DNA from 2 places in the Thalassotalea fonticola genome. Region 1 is predicted to be linked to the other one. Evidence: predicted binding sites of a transcription regulator. Region 1 holds the regulator's gene; the other holds the start of a gene.

Region 1 (7,656 bases):
ACACTCAGTCGACTTTAGCAAAACTTGCTGACGTACATATTTGTATCGATGTTCCACAAGAAGCATGTCCTTTAGGGTTAGCACCAACATCGAGCACAACAGCTACTTTAGTGATGGGAGATGCTCTCGCCGTAGCTTTATTAAATGCTAAAGGTTTTACCGCTGATGATTTTGCCTTATCACATCCGGGAGGCAGTTTAGGTAAGCGCTTATTATTACGCTTGGCTGATATTATGCACAGTGGCGCACGTCTACCGGTAATTAATGAAACCGCTCTTATAAAAGAAGCGCTAGTCGAGATCTCAAGCAAGGGCTTAGGAATGACAGCGGTGGTTGATAATAAGGGAATTTTAACCGGATTATTTACCGATGGTGATTTACGGCGTATCCTTGATGAAGAAGTAAATATTCATCAAGATAATATCGCCAGCGTAATGACTAAAAATCCAATTGTCGCAAGTAGCGAAATGTTAGCGGCAGAAGCACTTAAGTCGATGGAAGATAGAAGTATTAATGGCTTAATTATTGTTGATAACACTCATCGACCAATTGGGGCGATGAATATGCACGATATTTTAAAAGCGGGAGTAATTTAATTATATGAAGCAAGAAAACTCTTTAGCTAGTACCCTTTACGGGCAAATAGATAGCAATGTTCTTAGGCAAGCGGCACAAATTAAGTTATTAGTTTGTGATGTTGATGGCGTATTTTCTGACGGTCGAATTTATTTAGGCAATGACGGTGAAGAGCTGAAGGCATTTAATACAAAAGATGGTTTTGGCATCAAGGCTCTAGGGCAAAATGGTGTCGACGTTGCGGTAATTACTGGTAGAAAATCTAATATCGTTGAAAAACGTATGACCGCTCTTGGGGTAAAATTTATTGTGCAAGGTGAAGAAGATAAATTACCGGCATTGATGCAGATTGCTAAAAACTTGGAACTTACCAGTGAACAAATTGCCTATATAGGAGATGATGTTCCCGACTTACCTTGTATCGAGGCTGTCGGCTTAGGAGTAGCTGTTAATGATGCTCATCCGTTAGTGAAACAAGGCGCAAACTATATCACCTTCATCAAAGGTGGTTTTGGTGCCGTCAGGGAGCTTTGTGATCTAATAATGCAAAGTCAAAATACCTTGAAAAATGCGAAAGGCAGCAGTATATGAATCGTTTGCATAGTATTTCAACGATTATATTTATCATAGCATTATCTGTTTATGGTTATATGCAATGGCAAAAATCGAATGAAAAAATTGTGCAAATAATAAAACCTAAAGACGAACCTGATTTTATCGCAACAGCATTAAGCTCAAGCCAATATGACGCTGAGGGTAATTTAACTCATACCATATATGCTGAGAGAATGTCCCATTATTTGACTAATACGGAGACTCATTTTCAAGCACCTAAATATACGCTCTATCCTAAAGATGGCAGTGCTGCTTGGAATTTATCGGCAAATGAAGGTCATTTAGGCGAAGATAATATCTTATTACTCAATGATAGAGTACGATTGATATCAGACGATGAAACAAGTTTTATTTCAGAAATACACGGCAAATCTTTAAATGTAGATTTAACCAATAATATCATCACTTCAGAGCAAACAATCCTGTTAAAAGGCAAGGATTTCACTATGTATGGCTCTGGGTTACACGTTGATATCAATACAACTAAAATGAATTTGAATGAACATGTACAAACAATTTATAAAAAACATGCCTCATAAATTATTGCTTGGCATAGCTTTGGTATCCCCTTTAGCAACAAGTGTTGCCGAAGAAGCTGACTTTAAACAGGAAATAGTGATTGTCGCGAAAAAACAATCGAGTGATTTAAAAAATAAAATTGCCAGCTATATGGAAGATGTGAAAATCACTCAGGGCACTCTGAGCATTGAAGCAGATATAGTAAAAGTGACGAATCTGGAAGGTACTGACCTTAAACACTATTTAGCTATAGGTAAACCCGCACGTTTTAGCCAAATTCTTGATGACGGCCAAAAAATTGAATTACAAGCAGATGAAGTGGCTTATTCACCAACCACACAGACCATTATCATAAAAGGTAATGCATCGGTAAGCCAAGAAGGCAGTATGGTAAAAGGCGATATTATTACCTATAACATTGCAACTGAACAGCTCAATGCAGAAAGTGCGAGTACTGTAACGACTATCTTGAAGCCTGAAGTTAAACCAGAAGATAAAGATGTCTCACCTAAAATAAACAATGAAATAGAGCAAGATAAAGAACAATAATATGACGGCAACCCTAAAAGCACTAAACCTTGCTAAATCCTACAGCGGTCGAAAAGTAGTAAAAGATGTCAGTTTAACGGTAAATTCAGGGCAAATTGTCGGCCTACTCGGTCCCAATGGTGCAGGTAAAACTACATCGTTTTATATGATCGTTGGTTTAGTGCCAAGCGATGAAGGCTCAGTTGTGTTAAATGAACAGAATTTAACATTATTGCCTATGCATGAAAGAGCTCGACAAGGCATAGGTTACTTGCCACAAGAAGCGTCAATATTTAGAAAGCTTAGCGTTTTTGATAATATTATGGCCATTTTACAAACCCGTAAAGACCTAGACGATATCGCCAGACAAGAAAAACTTGAGAGTTTGGTTGAAGAATTTAATATTGGCCACATCGTTGAGAATACTGGCCAGAGTTTATCTGGTGGTGAAAGGCGCCGTGTTGAAATAGCCAGGGCTCTGGCTGCTGATCCTAAATTTATTTTATTAGATGAGCCGTTTGCTGGGGTAGACCCTATCTCAGTTGGCGATATAAAAAAAATTATTTTACAGTTAAAAGATCGTGGTATTGGGGTATTGATCACCGACCACAACGTACGAGAAACTCTTGATGTATGTGAACACGCATACATAGTAAGTCATGGTGAATTAATCGCTGAAGGTAATGCAGAACAAGTTTTAAGTAATCAACATGTTCGAGATGTCTACCTAGGTGAAAAATTCAAGCTATAGTTATATTAATAGTGTATTGCTTAGAACAGCAAAGCCGTGTAACAAACCCTAATTAACTTACATAATATTGACGTTATGTAAATTTGGAATTTTTCAAAAAATGAGACCTAGTCTTCAGCTCCGTATGGGGCAACATTTAACCATGACTCCACAGTTGCAACAGGCAATTAAACTGTTGCAGCTTTCTACGTTAGATCTCCAACAAGAAATTCAAGAAGCTCTTGATAGTAACCCTTTATTAGAAGTCGATGAGTCTGGTAACCTAGAAGAGAATAATGCTAATTCAGATTCCCATTTAGATGCTAAACAAGCAACGGCAGATACCACTGACGGTAGTGAAGACGCACAACCTACTCACGATGAAATAAGCACTTCTGAAGCTTTAACACAAAATGAAATTCCAGAAGAGCTATCGGTAGACTCAACTTGGGAAGAAAGCTTTAGCGCCGGTACTTCAAACACTGGCCTGGGCGGCGTCAACAGTGATGACTATGTTTATCAGGGTGAAACAACAGAATCTATCCAAGATCATTTGACTTGGCAAATGGAATTAACCCCGTTTTCAGATACAGACAGGACCATTGCCATCGCAATAATTGATGCTATTGATGATAGTGGCTACCTTACAGTGAGCAGTGAGGATATTTTATCTAGTTTAGGAAATGAAGAAGTTGAATTAGACGAAATTGAAGCAGTACTAAAACGCATTCACATGTTTGATCCTATCGGCTCTGGAGCAAAATCGATAGCCGATTGTCTACTTATTCAACTTGCTCAGTTTAATCCTGAAACACCTTTCCTCGCGGAGGCTAAAGTAGTGATCAAGGAACACATCGATTTGCTAGGAAACCGTGATTTTAGGCAGATCATGCGCAAAGCAAAATTAAAAGAGCCGCAGTTAAAAGAAGTGATGAAGTTAATTCACTCATTAAACCCTAGACCCGGCGATGCAATAGTAAAGCAAGACGAACAATACGTAATTCCTGATGTCAGTGTGTTCAAAAAAAATGGTCGTTGGGTAGTAGAATTAAACCCGGATACAGCGCCTAAAATTGGTATTAATAATCAGTATGCGGCGATAGCAAAAACAACTAAATCTTCAGAAGATAGTCAATTTATTCGCTCACACTTACAAGAAGCCAAGTGGTTTATCAAATCACTTGAAAGTAGAAACGATACTTTACTGAAAGTATCTAATTGTATTGTTCAGCAACAACAAGGGTTCTTTGAGCACGGCGCTGAAGCTATGCGACCTATGGTGTTAAACGATATTGCTGAAGCAGTTGAAATGCATGAATCAACTATTTCTCGTGTAACCACGCAAAAGTATATGCATACTCCCAGAGGTATATTTGAATTAAAATACTTCTTTTCTAGTCACGTAAGTACCGAAAATGGTGGAGAATGTTCATCTACAGCAATACGCGCACTGATTAAAAAATTAATCGATGCTGAAATAGTTGCTAAACCATTGAGCGATAGCAAAATGGCTGAGCTACTCAGTGCTCAAGGCATTAATGTTGCACGACGAACGATTGCAAAATATAGAGAGTCGTTAGGAATACCACCTTCTAATCAAAGAAAAAGTTTACTTTAAACCAACAAAAAAGGACAAAGCTTATGCAAATTAATCTATCCGGTCATCATGTTGAAGTTACCGATTCTATGCGTTCATATGTTGATGGAAAACTGCAAAAATTAGAAAGGCATTTTGATCACATAAATAATGTATATGTGGTACTGAAAGTAGAGAAATTACAACAAATCGCTGAAGCAACGTTACATGTAAATGCCGGTGAAATATTCGCCTCAGCCAACCATGCAGATATGTATGCGGCAATTGACGGTCTGATCGATAAATTAGATAGGCAAGTGCTCAAACATAAGGCTAAATTAGCTCATCACTAACTATGAAATTAGACCAACTATTAAGCCCTGACTGCACTCTATGTGCAGTACAGGGGAAAAGTAAAAAAAACATTCTAGAACAAATTAGTGCAATTGCAGCTAATAAAATTAGCAGCGCAACAGCAAAAGAATTGTTGAACAGTTTAACTAAAAGAGAAAAATTGAGTAGTACCGGTATTGGCAATGGCATTGCTATTCCACACGGTAAAATCAATAATAGTGAAAGCCCTGTAGCGGTCTTACTGACAACAGATAAACCCGTTATATTTGATGCTATTGATGATAAACCGGTTGATATTTTTTTCGCATTGTTTGTACCAGAAGATCATTGCCAGCAACATTTAGAGACTTTAGCCAGTGTAGCCCGATTTTTTAGTGATAAAGACAATAGTAAAAAAGTGAGACGTTGTAATAGCTCAACTGAACTACATCAATTAGTAGTAAGCAATTAAGCGACTAAACCACATTTGCCCCATTAGAAATATATTAGGTAGAAAATGAAATTAATCATTGTAAGTGGTCGCTCAGGCTCAGGTAAAACCGTAGCTTTAAGAGTACTTGAAGATCTTGGTTATTATTGTGTTGATAATATTCCGGTAAACCTATTACCTGCACTAACCCATACCGTTATTAATGATTATGAAAACGTCGCGGTATCACTTGATGTACGTAACCTTCCTGAAAACCCTGAAGACGTTAAAGAGATCATTGATTATTTACCTAATTCGGTTGAATTAAGTATTTTGTATTTAGACGCCGATGATAGTGAACTCATCCGTCGCTATAGCGAAACAAGACGACTTCACCCGCTTATTCGCCAGAATATGGCTCTTGATCAAGCAATTGCACTAGAGAAGAAACTGCTTGATCCAGTGGCAAGTAGAGCGAATTTATACATCAATACTTCCAAATTAACCCCGCATCAACTTGCCGATTTAGTACGAGAAAGAGTGCTCGGCTCAACTACCGGTAATTTAGTGATTGTATTTGAATCATTTGGCTTTAAATATGGGGTACCGTCTGATGCAGATTATGTTTTCGATGCCAGGTTTTTACCCAATCCATTTTGGGAGGAAGGGCTAAAGCCTTATAATGGCTTAGATCAGCCCGTTCAAGATTTTTTGGCAAGCCAACCTATAGTGACTAAGTTCATCTGGCAAATTAACTCTTTTATGATGACCTGGTTACCTCATTTAGAACGCAACAACCGTACCTATTTGACTATTGCTATTGGTTGTACCGGCGGTCAGCACCGAAGTGTTTACATTGCTGAAACGTTAGCAAAACAATTTAAAAAAGAACACAAAGATATACAAATTCGTCACCGTGAAATGACCAAATAGCTATAAAGCGAAGTATCCAAATAAATGTAGAGTTAAATTTATAAAATGTCGTTAATTGTTGAACAAAGTGTACTTATAGAAAATAAATTAGGTCTTCATGCCAGGGCCGCAACTAAACTAGCAAAGTTAAGTAAAAACTATCAGGCTAAAATTACCCTAACAGTTGAGACAAACTCCGCCGATGCTGACTCCATTATGGGACTAATGCTATTAACGGGCAGTCAAGGCAAAGAAGTTTTGATCAGAGCGGAAGGCATACAAGCTAGTCAGGCTATGTCAGCAGTCATACAATTATTTTCAGACAAATTTGATGAAGATGAATAAAAAAGCTGATAAAACCATTAGCTTACGTTAAACTTGCAATAATTAAAAATATCAAAAATAAGCTTGCACAGGGTGATTCATGCCAGAAAGATCAGAGCAAGAAATTAGCCAAAAACGATTATTAGAAATAAATACTGCTTTAGAAAGTGGTATGTTCGTTTATGTGCGCAAAATGTTCCAGCATATGCCGGCTTTTGATATTGCTTTACTCCTCGAATCATCTACCGCACGCAGTCGTAATGTTCTTTGGCAATTAATTGATCCTGATTTGCAGGGTGAAGTCCTTGAAGAACTCTCTGAAGAAGTTCGTAAAGGTATCTTAAGAAACATGCAGCCTGAAAAAGTTGCTGCAGTTGCTGAAGGCATGGACATTGATGATCTGGCCGAAGTTTTAAGAACCTTGCCTGACTCTGTTTATAAAGAAGTATTAAACTCAATGGACTCGCAAGACCGTACCCGAGTTGAGCAAGCACTGTCTTATGAAGAGGATACCGCCGGCGGTATCATGAATACCGATACCATCACCCTTCGCCCAGATATTACCATAGACGTAATTTTACGATATTTACGCTTAAAAGGTGAGCTACCAGAAGCGACAGATTCATTTTATGTGGTTAATAGACAAGACAAGTTCATTGGCTCAGTTTCATTAGCTGATTTAGTAACAGCAAGGCCTGAACAGCCGATCGCAGAAATTATCGATTACGATACCATCGCCATATCAGTTGAAACTGAAGAAAGTGAAGTGGCTAAACTATTTGAACGACATGACTGGTTTTCGGCTCCTGTAGTCGATGAAAATGGTCATCTACTTGGTCGTATCACCATAGATGATGTAATTGACATCATTCGTGAAGATGCCGAGCATTCAATGATGAGCATGGCTGGTTTAGATGATGAAGCTGATACCTTTGCCCCCGTAATAAAAAGTACTCAGCAGCGCTCTATTTGGTTGGGAGTGAACTTAATTACCGCATTAATGGCTGTAGCAGTATCAAGCATGTTTGAGGGAATATTAGCTGAGATGGCGATATTGGCAGTATTAAATACATTAGTGCCGAGTATGGGCGGAGTTGCTGGAAATCAAACCTT
Region 2 (7,656 bases), 880 kb from region 1:
CTATTGTCGCACACGGCTTGAGCAGTGCCGCACTGTTTTCAATGGCAGGCATGTTGTATCAACGTTTGCATAGCCGAGACTTATCTCTGATGGGCGGCATGTATAGCAGTGCACCGCGTATGGGCGGCATGCTGTTGGCGTTTGTCGCCGCAGCATTTGGCTTACCCGGACTGCTTAATTTTGTCGGTGAGTTTATGGTGTTAACCGGCAGCTTTAAATCTTATCCTGTCCATGTGGTTTTTGCCGCACTTGGGCTTATAGGCTCGGCCATTTATGGCATGTATTTATTCCAGCAAAGTTTTCAAGGTGAAGCCAAGCACAGTATTACTGACTTAGGCAAAAGAGAGCTATTGATCTGTGGCTCATTATTGGGGCTACTGATTTGCTTAGGGTTATTTCCGGAACTGATCTTTGCCTATTTTCCAGAGCAGTATGTTGCAGCTGTAAATGAAATGAAAATTAGTGAGTTAACCAGTACCAGCGTAATAGGGAGTAAATAATGAGTAATTTAGAATTATTAGCCATATTGCCGCAGTTAATCTTGTCGCTGGCGATTGTACTGCAATTATTGTTAATCGCTATTAAACGTTCAACCTTGATGATCCAAGCATTTACCGCCATCAGTATTGTCTTGGCGGCCAGTGCACATTACTTGATATTACCGGCCATCAATACTCAGTCGACTATATTGTTTTACCTTGATGGTTTCTCCATTGCCATAAGTGTATTACTGCTATTTTGTGCGTTTATTGTTTGTTTAGTCAGTGGTCGTTATTTAAAAGTAAGCCAAGAAGTTCATGATGAGTATTATGTCTTGTTATTACTGGTCACTCTGGGAGCAAGCCTGTTAGCGATAAGCAATCATTTTGCCAGTGTATTTTTAGGTCTGGAATTATTAAGCATTGCCTTGATTGGTATGGTGGGGTACTTACGTAATCGTCGGCAAACGTTAGAAGCCAGTTTTAAATACCTGATTTTAAGCGCCACAGCGTCAAGCATTTTATTGTTTGGTATGGCAATGATTTATGCCTACAGTGGTAATCTAAATTTCCATCATATAAGCGATAGTTTTTTAGCGGCTAATAACCCACAAATGCAATTATTGTTTAATGCGGGTTCAGTGTTATTTATTGTAGGATTAGCATTTAAATTGTCATTAGCACCTTTTCACATGTGGACACCTGATGTTTATCAGGGGGCTCCTGCACCGGTAAGCATGTTACTGGCCACCGTATCTAAAACCGCTATATTTGCCGTATTGATCAAGTTTTGGTTTTTTTCGGTGCAATATGTAACTCCCATAGGAGAACATCAGTTACTTAATGTCATCACCTTTGTTGCAATAGCTTCGATGTTGGTCGGTAATCTGTTGGCATTACAACAAACCAACATTAAACGCTTACTAGCATATTCATCCATTGCCCATATGGGCTACTTGTTGATCATGTTAAATGTAATGTCACAACAATCATTGCAGCTGGCATGGGAGTCGGGCTTATTTTATTTACTGGCCTATTGCTTAGCGACGTTACTTTTATTCACCTTTATTTGTCAAACATCAAAAGCAAACAGCGAGCAAGATAACGATAACTGGCAACATTGGAATGGTTTATTCTGGCGTGCACCAGTGCAAGCCGCGGCGATGATGTGCGCGCTCTTATCACTTGCTGGTATCCCGTTAACGGCAGGCTTTATTGGTAAGTTTTATATCATCAGTACCGCCGTTGATAATTCCGCCTGGTGGTTATTAGCAAGTTTAGTGATAGGTAGCGGTATAGGCTTGTACTATTACCTGCGTATTATTTTTACCTTATTTGCCAAAGCAGACAATCAACACCTGATCAAACTGAACCGCCTGTCCCATGCAGTTATCGTCGGCTTAAGCATAACCATACTGATTTTTGGCATCTTGCCAGATGTGATCTCCGATGAAGTACGCTTTTTCGCCTTATCAAAATTCGGCTAACTCAAAAAACTAGGGTCAGAGTCAGGTTATTTTAAAACCTGACTCTGACCCTGGTTTTATGACCCTGGTTTTAACATTTTCACCACTATTTAGTAGTAACCACCACTAGTTTTTGAGCTGTATATGCTCGTGTTTATTATAAACTCTTTAAAAACAATGGGTTAAAAAGTTGGCCTGAATGTTGATTGTATTAACTTATACGTAACAATATTAGTTAAAAATACTAAATATAAATCAGGGATTTAACAATGAAACTAACCCAAATTGCCGCTTTATTATCTGCCGTACTTATTTTACCAGGCTGTGTCATCCATGTTGGAGCACAAAGTGCAGACGTAGAATTAGAAGAAACCTTAGTCATTGCCAGTGCAGATGTAAACAGTTTGGAAATTGACACTGGCTCAGGCTATTTAAATATAGTCGGCGTAGAAGGTATTACTGAAATTACCGTTAAGGCCGATATTACTACCACTAAAGCACGTGATTACGAACTTGAATTAACAAAAGTAGGCTCAAAGGCGGTATTAATTGCTAAGCATGGCTCTACCAGTGGTTTTTGGAATGGTAATACACCATCAATTGATATAACGGTGCAAGTGCCAAATAACTTAGCACTAGATATTGATGACGGCTCAGGCGATATCTCAATTACTGACATGAATAACTTTGTTGAAGTAGAAGATGGTTCAGGCTCGTTATTTGTCAAAAATATTCAAGGTGATTTAATTGTTGATGATGGCTCGGGCGAACTTGACATTAGTAATGTGAGTGGCGATGTAGATATTAAAGACGGCTCAGGCGAAATGAAGGTGGTTGATATCGCGGGCTCGGTAAATGTTGAAGATGGCTCTGGTGAAATGATCTTGCGCCATATTGGCGGCATGGTGACTATCGATGATGGCTCAGGTGCAATTGAAGTGAAAGATGCCGGTGGCTTAACGATCACAGAAAGCGGCTCTGGTGGCTTAAACATTAAAGGTGTTAAAGGAGAGTTTAATATCGACTCTTAAATCATAGCCTCAGTAGAGCTAAATATTACTAATACTGTTTATTCCTAAAGATCTGTCAATCTGTAAAACAAATTAGTAAAACCTAAACCCGGTGTGCTTTTAAGCGAGCGCAGCGGGTTTTCCCATTTTTACCCATAACTTTTCTAGAACTCATAGCTATACCATTCCCTGAATTCATTTCAGGGTCCATTAAATTAAAGCAAGATACTGAAACCAGTTCAGTAAGTAGGGGAGGCGCTAGCAAATGGTGAGAGACTGCTAAGGGCAGAGACTGTTAAGTGGAGAGGGCATTAGTCAGCCCATGCATTCTCATCCGTACCATAAGCCTTCTTAAGAACCGCAAGCTGCACCTTCCGTTTTATAAACTATACTTTTCCTACGAATCAATTAAAAAAATACCAATTATGAAACGTTATCTTGCAGTTGTCTTTATTCTGTTATTTTTGCCCTTAGCCTCCCGTGGTGTCGAAAATTCATGGCCGAAAACTATTGATATAAAAGAGTGGCAAGTGCCGTGGGATAACACGCGCCCAAGAGATCCTGCACTCGACTCAAATGGTAATGTGTGGTTTTGTGGGCAATCAGGTAATTATATTGCCATGCTCAATCCGAAAACTGGAAAATTTAAGCGTTTTGAATTAAGTGCGAACACCAACCCACATAATCTCATTATTGATAGTAAAGATAACGTTTGGTATGCCGGCAATCGAAATGGCCATATAGGTAAATTAAATCCAACTGATGGCAAAATTAAGCAATTCTCCATGCCAGAGGAAACGCCAATAGATCCACATACGCTGGTATTTAATTCGGCAGAAAATATTTGGTTTACCGCGCAGTGGGGTAACAAAGTAGGTTTTTTAAATACTCAAACCGGTGAGGTGAAATTAACGGCCATGCCTTTTGATTCGGCCAGACCTTATGGTATTAAAGTTGACTACGATGACGTACCTTGGGTTGTGTTATTTGGCAGCAACAAGCTTGCGCGCATAAATCCTGAAAATTATTCTGTTGAACAAATACCTCTTCTGGATAATGCCGAACGGCCAAGACGATTAGAAATAACTCAAAACAACCACGTGTATTACCTTGATCATCGCCTCGGTTATCTTGGTCAATATAACCCTACTGCAAAACATATTGATCGCTGGCGGTTGCCGGAAAAGAACAAGGCAAAGCTTTATGGCTCAGCCATTGATCGCAATGATCGAATTTGGCTAGCCCTTACTGGCACAACGCCGAATCAAATCAGAGTGTTTGATAGCAATAGCAAACAATTCATTGCCAATGTAAACGTACCAAGTGGGGCCGGTTCAATTCGCTATATGTATTATCACCCTGCAACTGATGAGGTTTGGTTTGGAACTGATGCTAACACCATAGGGCGAGTGAAATTGAATTGACTTCGTAGCTAAAGTTCACTTTTGGCACTGTTTTTGCCTAAAAAATCGATAAAACACGATTTTTAGTACGAATATTACACAATGTTACTTGCATTATTCTTACAAAACGGTATGATGCGCCAACTTCTCCTAACGCCACAACCGAACGGCATTTACTAGGAGATTACTTTACTAATTAAATTATTAGTAATTAGAGTGGTTATTTCCGCCAACTGACTTGCCAAGAGCTAGCCCAGATGAATCCATAAGCAGTGATGCTTATGACATCGATCATCAAATTAGCTATAGATCCCAAAAGCCTATGTGCGCACTTAGTTTGTACACATGTAGCGCACCGATCTCGCCATAAGTCTTCCGGTGGATAACTTTGAATTTTTTCGCAGTTATTTACCGTAAGGTATTGATCTGCCTGTTGAGAAGACAAAATTAATGACTGAATTAAACAACGCTACTGTTAGCTTTGAATCTTTAGGTTTGCCTGAAGTATTATTATCTGCCCTAAACGGCATGGGTTTTGTAAACCCTACACCTATCCAAGAAAAAACAATTGGTCCTTTAATGGAAGGCCGTGACGTTTTAGGTGAAGCCCAAACCGGTACTGGTAAAACTGCTGCTTTTGGTTTACCAGCACTTGCTAACATTGACGTTAAATTACGCAAACCACAAATGATGGTTTTAGCACCAACTCGTGAGCTTGCTATTCAAGTAGCTGAAGCATTAGAAGAGTTTGCTAAAAACATGAAAGGTTTGCGTGTAGCAACACTTTATGGTGGTCAATCATACGGTCCACAACTTTCGCAACTAGAAAAAGGTGCACAAGTTGTTGTCGGTACGCCTGGTCGCTTAATGGATCACCTACGTCGCAAAACATTAAAGTTAAACGATGTTAAATTCTGCGCACTTGATGAAGCTGATGAAATGCTTAACATGGGCTTTTTAGAAGACATCGAATGGATCCTTGATCATTTAGCTGATGAAACACAAATGGCATTGTTCTCTGCAACTATGCCACCGGCAATCAAGAAAATTGCTGATCGTTTCTTAGATACCCCGGTACATGTAAAAATTGCTGCGAAAAAAGAGTCGAAAAAGAACATTACCCAGCTTTCATGGCGTGTAAGCGGTATTACTAAAAATACTGCCCTTGAACGCATCATCGAATCATTTGATTATGACGCTGTACTTATCTTTGTTCGTACTCGTAACGATACTATTACTATCGCTGAGCAATTAGAACGTTTAGGTTACCCTTGTGCCGCGTTAAACGGTGACATGAACCAAGCACAACGTGAACGTACAGTTGAGCAACTTAAAAACGGTAAGCTGTCAATCATGGTAGCAACCGATGTTGTTGCTCGTGGTTTAGATATTCAACGTATCGACCTGGTTATCAACTACGATTTACCTGGTGAAACTGAATCTTACGTACACCGTATTGGTCGTACGGGCCGTGCTGGCCGTGAAGGGACAGCAATTTCATTTGTACGCCCTCGTGAATTTTATAATATTCGTCACTACGAGCGTGCTACTGCAGGTACTGTTAAAGAATTTAACTTACCGACCATTCAAGAAATTGGTTTATCTCGTATCGAGCGTTGTCGTCAATCGTTAATTGCTTCAGTTGCTGAAAAAGATTTAACCAGCATGCGTGAAATTTTAGAGAAAATGGCTAGCGATTCAGAAGTTGATATTGCTGACTTAGCGGCAGCGTTGTTGTTTGATAAACAATTAAAGCAACCGTTACAGCCGAAAGAAGATGCTCGTCCTCGTCGTGAGCGTTCAGACCGTGATTCTCGTGATACCCGTGGCAGAGACCGCAATGACCGTGGTGGCCGTGATCGCAATGGCCGTGGCGAACGCAGCGATCGTGGTGAGCGTAGAGAACGTCGTCAGTCGTCAGGTGCTCGTCCAGACGTAGATTGGCAAGCATACCGCATTGAAGTGGGTAAAGACCACGGTGCTCGTCCAGGTGATATCGTAGGCGCAATTGCTAACGAAATTTCACTAGACAGTGCTTACATTGGTCAAATCAACTTGAACGACAACCACACCATTGTACAGTTACCTAAAGGCATGCCAAAAGATGCATTCCAAAAGTTACGTAGTGTACAAGTACGTCGTCAACGTTTAGACATCTCAGTATCAGATGCACCTGTTGAAGCGCAAGCACGTAAGCCTCGCAGAGAGAACAGTGACCGTAAACAACGTAATGACCGTTCTGCCCGTCACTAAGCACTCGCTTAAATAAAATCAAAAAAGGATGACTTCGGTCATCCTTTTTTTTTACTTACATTATGGATACCCAAACAAGTTGGGTATGACGGTAACTTATTACGTCATTGCCGCGAACGACTCCGTCTCACCGTCATTTCCGTGCAGGCGGTAATCCATGCTTTTTTACTTACATTATGGATACCCAAACAAGTTGGGTATGACGTATCAGGGTACGACTCCTTCTTGCCGTCATTACCGCGGAGGCGGTAATCCATTGTAGTTGTGAATAGAGCGTACGACTCGGTCTCACCGTCATTACCGTGCAGGCGGTAATCTATGCTTTTTTACTTACATTATGGATACCCAAACAAGTTGGGTATGACGTATCAGGGTACGACTCCTTCTTGCCGTCATTACCGCGAACGACTCCACGGATGGAGAAGGTAGAGCGAAGCAGGATGCCAGAGCCGAGGCGGTAATCCATGTTTTGAAGTGCCTTATGGGTACCCAAACAAGTTGAGTATGACAATAACCTATTACGTAATAGTCTTGTACGGTACCTATTTGGCTTATTTTTATATATAACACTTCGTTCCTAATATCTGCTTCCTCCTACCTTTTTATTATATCTAATAGCGAATTGGCAGATCTAAACATATGCCCTGATATAGTAAGCACGGTGAAATTATGGAATAATACAGCCTCTAAAATTTTCAATTTTTCATCAACTTAAAATAATGGTTGCCAATGAATTTAACACATTTAAAACAGCTGGAAGCTGAATCAATCCATATCATCAGGGAAGTAGCTGCAGAGTTCGACAACCCGGTAATGCTTTACTCTGTCGGTAAAGACTCAGCTGTAATGTTACATTTAGCCATGAAAGCATTTTTCCCGGCTAAACCACCGTTTCCATTAATGCATGTCGACACTACATTTAAATTTAAAGAGATGATCGCCTTTCGCGATATGATGGCAGAAAAGTGTGGCATGGACTTAATTGTACATACCAACGAAGAAGGCCGCGCGGCAGGGATGAACCCATTTGATCACGGCAGTTCTA

The links. The regulator sigma-54, encoded in region 1, starts transcription at its own class of promoters, with help from an activator protein. The targets are predictions, from matches to a motif close to GTTGGCACGNNNNTNGNNT.
Region 2: RI844_RS07310 (DUF4097 family beta strand repeat-containing protein) is a predicted target of sigma-54. The motif match lies at 2,135-2,153, and genes of this name have one in related genera.

The regions. Positions count from the first base shown of each region.
Region 1 is NZ_CP136600.1:2,686,848-2,694,503, forward strand. It holds gene RI844_RS10790 (KpsF/GutQ family sugar-phosphate isomerase) at 1-596, shown strand, start outside; gene kdsC (3-deoxy-manno-octulosonate-8-phosphatase KdsC) at 601-1,167, shown strand; gene lptC (LPS export ABC transporter periplasmic protein LptC) at 1,164-1,730, shown strand; gene lptA (lipopolysaccharide transport periplasmic protein LptA) at 1,690-2,259, shown strand; gene lptB (LPS export ABC transporter ATP-binding protein) at 2,261-2,989, shown strand; gene RI844_RS10815 (RNA polymerase factor sigma-54) at 3,090-4,586, shown strand; gene hpf (ribosome hibernation promoting factor) at 4,610-4,897, shown strand; gene ptsN (PTS IIA-like nitrogen regulatory protein PtsN) at 4,900-5,349, shown strand; gene rapZ (RNase adapter RapZ) at 5,395-6,240, shown strand; gene RI844_RS10835 (HPr family phosphocarrier protein) at 6,286-6,564, shown strand; gene mgtE (magnesium transporter) at 6,644-7,656, shown strand, end outside.
Region 2 is NZ_CP136600.1:1,803,690-1,811,345, reverse strand. It holds gene RI844_RS07320 (complex I subunit 4 family protein) at 1-500, shown strand, start outside; gene RI844_RS07315 (NADH-quinone oxidoreductase subunit N) at 500-1,966, shown strand; gene RI844_RS07310 (DUF4097 family beta strand repeat-containing protein) at 2,215-2,976, shown strand; gene RI844_RS07305 (Vgb family protein) at 3,381-4,379, shown strand; gene RI844_RS07300 (DEAD/DEAH box helicase) at 4,809-6,611, shown strand; gene RI844_RS07295 (hypothetical protein) at 6,928-7,077, opposite strand; gene cysD (sulfate adenylyltransferase subunit CysD) at 7,341-7,656, shown strand, end outside.